Regions from separate parts of the Propioniciclava sp. LT432 genome, predicted to be linked through region 2. Evidence: riboswitches for the same ligand, from Rfam matches in the RefSeq annotation. Region 2 holds a riboswitch; the other holds the start of a gene.

Region 1 (4,400 bases), on a different contig from region 2:
TGGCCGACAGGGCACCCGACCCCCTGCAGCGCCACATGGCCGTCCGCGTGCGCGGCCCGCTCGACGTCGCCGCGATGGACGCCGGCGCCCGCTCGCTGGTGGGCCTCCACGACTTCGGGGCCTTCTGCAAGCGCCGCGAGGGGGCGACCACGATCCGCGAGATGCTCGAGTGCCACGCCGAGCGGTCCCCCGCCACCGGGCTGGTCGAGGTCACGCTGCGCGCCGACGCGTTCTGCCACTCGATGGTCCGCTCGGTGGTGGGCGCCCTGGTCGCCGTCGGCACCGGCCAGCGGGACGCCGCCTGGCTCGCGGGCCTGGTCGACCAGCCGACGCGCGCCGGGGACGTCACCGTCCTCCCCCCGCACGGCCTGGTCCTGGAGGAGGTCGGCTACCCCGCCGACGACCAGCTTTCGGCCCGCCAGGCCGAGTCCCGTGCCCGCCGCGACGAGAGGCAGCCATGACGCACTACTTCGAGACGCCCACCTCCGACGAGCGGCGCCGCACCATCGGCGTCCGCTTCTGGGACACCGACTGGACCTTCACGACGGCGGCCGGCGTGTTCTCCGGCGACGGCCTCGACCTCGGCACGGCCGTCCTGCTGCGCACGCACACCCCGGACGCCGGCGCCCGACGCATCCTCGACCTGGGCTGCGGGTACGGCGTCCTGGCGGTGGCCGCGGCATCCGCGGCGCCGGACGCGCGGGTGGACGCCGTCGACACCAACGAGCGGGCCCTCGCCCTCACCCGGCTCAACGCCGCGGCCAACGGCGTCGGCGACCGCGTACACGCGTCGCTGCCGGACGAGGCCGACCCCGAGGCCCGCTACGACGAGATCTGGTCGAATCCGCCGATCCGCATCGGCAAGGAGGCCCTCCACGCCCTGCTGTTGCACTGGCTGGCGCGGCTGGCCCCGGGCGGCGTCGCCCGGCTGGTGGTCGGCCGCAACCTGGGCGCCGACTCGCTGCAGCGCTGGCTGGGCGAGCAGGGCTACCGGTGTGACCGGACGGCGTCGGCGAAGGGATTCCGCGTGTTCGAGGTGGCACCCCTTGCGTCGGAAAGCACCTCCAACTAGCCTCGATCCATGTAAGCGCTGGGAACACCGGGGCTGGAGAGGAGTGCTCATGGGTATCGGAGACAAAATCTCGAACAAGGCCGAGGAGCTTGGCGGCAAGGTCAAGGAGACCGCCGGCGACCTGACCGACAACGAACGCCTCGAAGCCGAGGGCAAGGCCGACCAGGCCGCCGCCAAGGCGAAGCAGGCGGGCGAGAACGTCAAGGATGCCGGTCGCGACGTCGCCGAGGGTGTCAAGGACGCCTTCAAGTAACAGCACTCGTCCACCACGACGACCCAACCGGGGTGCGGGAACCACGTTCCTGCACCCCGGTTGCTTGTTGGCGGACGATTGGTCCGCGCCGTTCCCGGGGGGTTAAGGTGTCCCCGGACCCGCGTGGGGGAACTCCGGTGCAAGACCGGGACTGACCCGCAGCCGTGACATCGCCCGTTCGATGGAGTCGGAATGCCCGCCGGTGCCACGGAAACCATTCAACCCGTCGAGGCACGCGGGTGGGGACCGGTCCCAGTCGGGACCCGTCGCACCCTGGGTGCCCCAGTGAGGACCACGATGTATCGCCTCTGGAAGTTGCTCGTGATCGGGCTCGTCACGATGCTGGCGCTCACCACCGCCGCCCTCCCCGCCCACGCCACCACGGACGCCGCGCGTGCGACCGCCCGCTGGGTCGCCGCCAACCTCGAAGCCAACGAGGTCGCGAGCTTCCCGTCCTCGACGGCCGACGCCCTCATCGTCTTCGCCGCCGGCCAGGACCCGACCACCGTGGACGAGGTCGCCACCCTGCTGGAGGCGCTGCAGACCACGGGCCCTGAGTACGCGCAGGGCGCCCCCGACGGCGCGGCCAAGCTGGCGATCGCGCTGGACGCCGTGGGCGAGGACCCGCGCACCTTCCTCCCGGGCGTCGACCTCATCGACATCGTCGAGAACGGCATCGCCGAGGACGGCAGCATCGGCGAATGGCCCGGCCCGTTCGCGAGCGGCCTGGCCGCCGTGGCGCTGGACCGCGCCGGCGAGGAGGTCCCCGCGAACCTGATCGATTACCTGGTCACGTACCGCAACGCCGACGGCGGCTTCGGCTTCGCTCCCGGCGTCGCGTCGGACGCCGACAACACGGCCCTGGCCCTCCTGGCCCTCCTCGCCGCCGGCCGCACCGACCTGGCCGCCGACGCGATCGCTTGGGCGCACGACGCGCAGGCCGACGACGGCTCCTGGGACGGCTGGGTCCCCGCCAACTCGACCGCGATCCTCGGCGCCTCCCTGGCCACCGCCGGTGAGCCGGTCGACGAGGCGCTCGCCTTCGTGCTGGCCGCACAGGATGCCTCCGGCGCCTTCCTCGTGGACGGCAAGGCGGACTGGTTCCTCACCACGCAGGCCATCCTGCTCGTCGCCGGCGTCTCCTACTACGACGTCGCTTGGGACCTGACCGCGCAGCCCACCCCCTCGGCCTCCGCGACCCCGTCCGCCTCCGCGACCCCGTCCGCCTCCGCCACCCCGTCCGCGTCCGCGTCGGCGACCCCGTCCGCCTCGGCCACTCCGTCCGCCTCGGCCACCCCGGAGCCGACCGTGACCCCGGAGCCGACCGCGACCCCCGGGCCCAGCGCGTCCGCCGAGCCGACCGCGTCGGTGACCCCGGCCCCGGTGGCCACCTCCGTGGCCCAGCCGGGTGACCGCCTGCCGCAGACGGGCACCGGGACCGAGCCGTGGTTCGTCGCTGCTGCCTCGCTGCTGGCGCTGGTGGGCGCCGGCCTGCTCGTCGCCCGCCGCCACGTGACGCGATGAACCGCCTGGTCCGCGGTCTCGCCACGCTCGCGGTCGGCCTGATCGCCGCTGCCGGGGCCCTCGTGGCCCCGGGAGCGGCGACCCCGGCCGAGGCCGCGGCCTCCTGCGACGGCGTCTGGGTCGTCGTGGGCGGGCAGGGGACGGGGTGCGCCACCAGCTACAGCACCGGCAAGGTCGCACTGCAGAGCGCCGGGTTCACCGTCCGCGACAAGAGCCCCGGCTTCCTGTGCCAGATCAACGGCTATCCGTCGACCTGCACCGTCACGAACGACGCCCACTGGTCGTACTGGCAGGCCAGCCGCAACGCGGACGGGTCGTGGGGTCCGTGGCGCTACTCGAGCCTGGGCTACACCTCGACCTCGCCGAGGAAGGGCGACGCGGAGGGGTGGGCCTTCGGCTCGGGGCAGACCGGTCCCCGCCCGCCCGCCCCGCCGGCCGCTCCTGCGCCGGCTCCGACCCAGCCCCCGGCACCGGCCCCGACCCGGGCCCCCGCACCGGCGCCCACGACCCAGGCCCCCGCGCCGACCCAGGCACCCACCAGGGCCTCCACGCCTGCCCCGGCCTCCAAGGCACCGCGGGCCACGGCATCGACCACGCAGGGGGCGGCCTCGAAGGCGCCCGCCTCGCCCGCGCCCGCCGGCACCGAGGCTGTCCTCCCGGCGGACGCCCCGACCCCGGACGCTGCGCCGTCCGAGACGCCCGTCGTTGAGCCGTCGCCCGCGATCTCCTCGGCGACACAGACGGCCCAGGCCGCTCCCCCGGCGTCCGCGACCCCGGTCGGCGACAGCTCCGGGGGCACCCCGGTTGGCCTGCTCGCGACGGCGGGCATCGTCGTCGCCGGGGGTGGCGCCCTGGGTGGTTGGGCCCTCATGCGCCGGCGAGGGATCTGACGCCCTTGATGCACCCTTGGGCGTGGTGGGCGTGGGCCCTCGGCGTGGCGGCGGCGGTGTCGCTGACCACGAGCCCACTCCTGCTCGCCCTGGTGGCGCTGGCGGTCACCGCCGTCGTCCTGCTTCGCCGGACCGACTCCCCTTGGGCCCGCTCCATCGGCGCCTACTTCGCCCTGGCCGGGATCATCATCCTCATCCGGCTGTTCTTCCAGCTCGTCGTGGGCGCGGGGATGGGGTCCACCGTCCTGTTCACGCTGCCCGAGGTCGAGCTGCCGGCCTGGGCGGCCGGCATCCGCCTGGGTGGGCCGGTCAACGCGGAGGGCCTCGTGTACGCCACCTACGAGGCGCTGCGCCTCGGGGTGATGCTCCTGTGCCTGGGCGCCGCGAACGCCCTGGCCAACCCGCGTCGCGCCCTGCGCAGCGTGCCCGCCGCCCTCTACGAGGCGTCCGTGGCCATCGTCATCGCCCTGTCCGTGGCGCCCCAAGTCGTCCAGTCCGTGCAACGGGTCCGGCGGGCGCGACGCCTCCGCGGAGGCGCCTCGTCCGGCTGGCAGGCGGTCAAGGCGGTCGTCATCCCGGTGCTGGCGGACGCCATCGACCGGTCCCTGGCGCTGGCCACCAGCATGGAGGCCCGCGGTTTCGGCCGGACACGCGACCAGTC
Region 2 (4,400 bases):
CTCGCCCGTCGCGGCGTGGTGCGCGACCAGCGCCTCGTAGGCGGCGCGCTCGCCGGTGCGCCACTTGTCCGATTTCACGAACTGGAACACCCCGATCGACCAGCCCTGCGCCCACCCGCGCAGGCCGGTGCCGAACGCCGAGGACGACTTCCCCTTGCCGTGCCCGGTGTTCACGATCAGCCGGGGCTGGGTGCGGCGCGCGCGGGTGGTGGCCGGGTCGCTCCCGACGTGATGCGTGGGGCGCATCAGGTCGAGAGTGGCTTCGACATCCACATGCTCCTCGATCGCGTCGGCCAGGCGGTCGAGCATCTCCTCGCGCGCTTCGTCGTGCGTGGGGTGCGGGGTCGGCACCCAGTCGTGCCCGACGAGCGAGGCGACCTCGGTGAGGAAGGCGTCCGCGAAGGGCTGGTGCTCGAACGCCCCGTGGAGGAGCGTCCCGAACGTGGCGTCCACGCGGCAGCCGTCGAGGAACGGCTCGGCCACGCCAGTGACCCGCGCTGAGCCGTGGTGGATCTCATAGCCCGGCACGTCGAGCCCCCGCCAGGGGTGGGTGGTGCGCGCGGTGACCTTGGTGCCGAACTGGACCGCGACCGGCAGCACCCCCAGCCCGGGCAGCGTCCCCGCCCGCGACTCGACCCCGTCGGTGATCGCCTCGGCGAGCATCTGGTAGCCGCCGCAGATGCCGAGGGTGGGGCGTCCGGTGGCGTGGCGGCGCGCGACGACGTCGGCGATGCCGCGCTCGCGCAGCCAGACGAGGTCGTCGACGGTCGCGCGGGTCCCGGGCAGCACCAGCAAGTCGGACGCCGCGCACACGGCCGGGTCGGTGGTCACCTCCACGTGGACGCCCGGGGTCCGGGCCAGGGCGTCCACGTCGGTGGCGTTGGAGATGCGGGGCAGCCGGACCACCGCGACACTCAGCGAGCTGACATCCCCATCCGGGGAGACGGCACCCCAGCGGGCCACCTCGAGGGCGTCCTCGCCGTCGAGCCACACGTCGGGCAGCCACGGCAGCACACCCAGGCAGGGCAGGCCGGTGCGGCGGGTCAGGTCGGCCAACCCCGGCTCGAGGACCGACCGATCGCCGCGGAACTTGTTGATGACGTACCCCGCCAGCCGGCGCCGGTCTGTCGGTTCGAGGATGCCCCACGTGCCGAAGATCGAGGCGAGCACCCCGCCGCGGTCGATGTCGCCGACCACGACCACGGGCAAACCGAGCTCGGCCGCCAGACCCATGTTCACGTAGTCGCGCTCGCGCAGATTCACCTCGGCAGGCGAGCCCGCCCCCTCGACCACGACCAGGTCGTGCGTCGCAGCCAGCTCGCGGTAGGCGTCAAATGCCGCCTCGGCGAGGTGGGCGCGGCCGGTGGCGTACTCGCCGGCCTCCAGCGTGCCGGCGGGACGCCCCCGAACCACCACGTGACTGCGTCGGTCGGTGCCCGGCTTCAGCAGCACGGGGTTGAGCAGGCTCGACGGCTCGATGCCCGCCGCCTGGGCCTGCAGGTACTGGGCCCTGCCGATCTCGGAGCCGTCGGCGCACACCGCCGAGTTGTTCGACATGTTCTGCGCCTTGAACGGCGCCACGTCGATCCCGCGGCGGGCCAGCGCTCGGCATAGGCCGGCGACGACGAGCGACTTGCCGGCGTCCGAGGAGGTGCCGGCGATGAGGATCCCGGTCACCGCGGCCTCCCGGAGAGCTGGTGGCCGACCCGTCCCTGGGCCACGGCTGCGAGCGCGGCCCCGAGGGTCGCGGCGGCGACCACCCACCCGACCAATTGGGCGGCGCGCCGCACCTCGGACGCCCCGGGTTGCGGGGCGTCCGGCTCGCCGAGGGTGCCGCGCACCTCGACGCGGTCGCCATACGTGTTCGCCCCACCCAGCCGGACGCCCAGGGCCCCCGCCCATGCCGCCTCGCACCAGCCGCCGTTCGGGCTCGGATGGTCGCGGGCGTCGCGGTGCATCGTGCGCCAGGCCGCGGACGCCGACCCACCGACCAGGGGCGCAGCCAGGCAGGCCAGCGCGCCGGTGATCCGGGCGGGAACCCAGGCCAGGGCGTCGTCGAGCACCGCGGACGCGGTGCCGAACCGCGCATACCGCGGTGACCGGTGGCCGACCATCGCGTCGAGGGTGTTGACCGCCCGGTGGCCGAGCATCCCCGGGACGCCGAGGAGGGCGCCCCAGAACAGGGTGCAAACCACGGCGTCGTTGGCGTTCTCTGCCAGCGACTCGACGGTTGCGCGGCTGAGTTCGGGGGCGTCCAAGTGGTCGGGGGAGCGGCCGCACAGGTTCGGCAACTGGGCGCGGGCGGCGGCCAGGTCGGCGCCGTCGAGGCGGGCGGCCATCGTCGTGCCCTCGACGACGAGGGAGCGGGCGCCCAGGCACCCCCACGTGGCGGCCGCGGTCAACAGGGTGTGCGCGACCGGGTGGCGGCGTCCCACCGCCTCGGCGGCCAGGCCGAGCGCGACGATGGGGGCGACGGTGATCGCGGTGAACGCTGCGCCCCGGGGCAGGGAGTCGCCGTACACCCGCGACTCGACGTGGGACGCCCAGCGCCCGAGCGCGGCGACCGGATGGAAGCGGCGGGGGTCCCCCACCAGCGCGTCGACGGCCACCCCCAGGAGAAGGCCCCTGCCACGGCTCACTCGTACGTCCTTCGCGTCGATGTGGAATTCAGCGCGTCACGCGGGCGACCGGACTTGCCTCGAAGGGGCTCACCGTTGCGGGACAGTGTCGGATTCACACCGACTTCGCCGCGGGGCGCGCCGCTCACCCTACCAGCGCCGTACCCCTGCGCCGCGCCCTCCGCTCGGCCCTCCGCTGGGCCCCTTCGCGCGCTCTCCGCCGCGACCCTGCCATGCTGGGGCCCATGCGTGTGCTGGTGCTGGGTGGGACGGCCGAGGGGGCGGCCGTGGCCGCCGCGCTGGTGCAGGCCGGGCATGACGTCACGACGTCGGTGGCCGGGCGCACCGCCGAGGCCCGCGCGGGCGGGGTGGGGGTGGTCACCGGCGGGTTCGGCGGCCCCGAGGGGCTCGCGTCGTGGCTCGTCGGCCACGGCATCGGGGCGGTGGTCGACGCCACGCACCCGTTCGCCGCCCGGATGACGCGCAACGTCGTGGCCGCTGCCGCCGCGAGCCGGACGCCCGTGCTTCGGCTCGATCGCCCCGGCTGGTCGACACACCCTGACGCGGACAGTTGGCTGTGGGTGACCGACCACGACGCAGCCGCGCGGGTGGCGTCCGGGCGGGGCCGGGTGCTGCTCACCGTGGGCCGGCAGCCCCTGCCCCACTACGCCGCGCTGCCCGACGTTCTCGCCCGCGTCGCGGAGGATCCCGGGCTGCCCACCCGGCCCGGCTGGCGGATCCTGGCCGACCGCGGCCCGTTCGCGCTCGCGGAGGAGCGCGCGTTGCTGGCGTCGGAGGGCATCGGGGTGCTGGTCACCAAGGATTCTGGCGGCGACCACACCGCAGCCAAGCTCGACGCGGCGGCTGAGGAGGGCGTGGCCGTGGTGGTCGTCCGGCGCCCGGAGCTGCCGGCCGGCCTCGCAACCGTCCCCGACGTAGCCGGCGTGCTCAGCTGGTTGGCAGCGCGCTGAGGTCCAGACCGGCCACGTCCCCGATCACCGTGATGGCGGGCGGTCGGACGCCGCGGGCTTCGGCGTCGGCAGCGATGGTCGCCACCGTTCCGCGGACCACCTGCATGTCGGGTCGGTATGCCCCGGCGACGACGATGGCCGGCGTCGCGGCGGGCAGACCGCCGCGCGTGAGGGCGTCGGTGATCGCAGCGAGGTGCTTAACGCCCATCAGGATGACCAGCGTGGTCTGCACGCGCGCGAGGGCCTCCCAGTCGAGGGTGCTGCGCGGGTCACCGGGAGGGACATGCCCCGACACCACCGTGAACCCCTGCGACAAGGTGCGGTGGGTGACCGGGACGCCGGCCAGCGACGGCCCCGCCACGGCGGATGTCACGCCCGGCACCACCCGCACCGGGACGCCGGCCTCGGCGCAGGCGAGGGCCTCCTCCCCGCCGCGGCCGAACACGTAGGGGTCGCCGCCCTTGAGCCGGACCACCCGCTTCCCGGCCTGCGCCGCCGCCACGAGCAGGGCGTTGATCTCGTCCTGGGGCGTACCCGGGCCGCGGGGGGTCTTGCCCACGTTGACGACCTCGACGCCCGGCGGCACCAGGTCGGTCACGTCGGGGGCCAGGTGGTCGGTGTAGATCACATCGGCCGCCTGCAGCGCCCGCAGCCCGGCCACGGTGAGCAGGTCGGGGTCACCAGGACCGCCGCCCACGAGTGTGACGGTGCCGGGTTCGGCTGGGTTCATCAGGTTCTCCTCGGTGCAGGGGGGACAGCTAGGGTCGAGCGCGTGGATGACGACTGGGGCGCGACGCCCGGCCTGCCCGAC

The links. A riboswitch is a leader RNA that binds a small molecule or an ion and turns the genes downstream of it on or off. The one in region 2 is predicted to bind cobalamin.
Region 1: another riboswitch for cobalamin. It lies ahead of AC5YDV_RS12815 (LPXTG cell wall anchor domain-containing protein); the one in region 2 lies ahead of cbiB (adenosylcobinamide-phosphate synthase CbiB).

What each region holds. Positions count from the first base shown of each region.
Region 1 is NZ_JCAKNE010000021.1:30,543-34,942, forward strand. Features, by position in the region: gene truA (tRNA pseudouridine(38-40) synthase TruA) at 1-461, shown strand, start outside; gene AC5YDV_RS12805 (class I SAM-dependent methyltransferase) at 458-1,072, shown strand; gene AC5YDV_RS12810 (CsbD family protein) at 1,122-1,325, shown strand; cobalamin riboswitch at 1,388-1,543, shown strand; gene AC5YDV_RS12815 (LPXTG cell wall anchor domain-containing protein) at 1,623-2,849, shown strand; gene AC5YDV_RS12820 (hypothetical protein) at 2,846-3,739, shown strand; gene AC5YDV_RS12825 (CbiQ family ECF transporter T component) at 3,748-4,400, shown strand, end outside.
Region 2 is NZ_JCAKNE010000028.1:15,057-19,456, forward strand. Features, by position in the region: gene AC5YDV_RS15395 (cobyric acid synthase) at 1-1,677, opposite strand, end outside; gene cbiB (adenosylcobinamide-phosphate synthase CbiB) at 1,674-2,639, opposite strand; cobalamin riboswitch at 2,666-2,791, opposite strand; gene AC5YDV_RS15405 (cobalt-precorrin-6A reductase) at 2,864-3,589, shown strand; gene cobA (uroporphyrinogen-III C-methyltransferase) at 3,567-4,319, opposite strand; gene cbiT (precorrin-6Y C5,15-methyltransferase (decarboxylating) subunit CbiT) at 4,362-4,400, shown strand, end outside.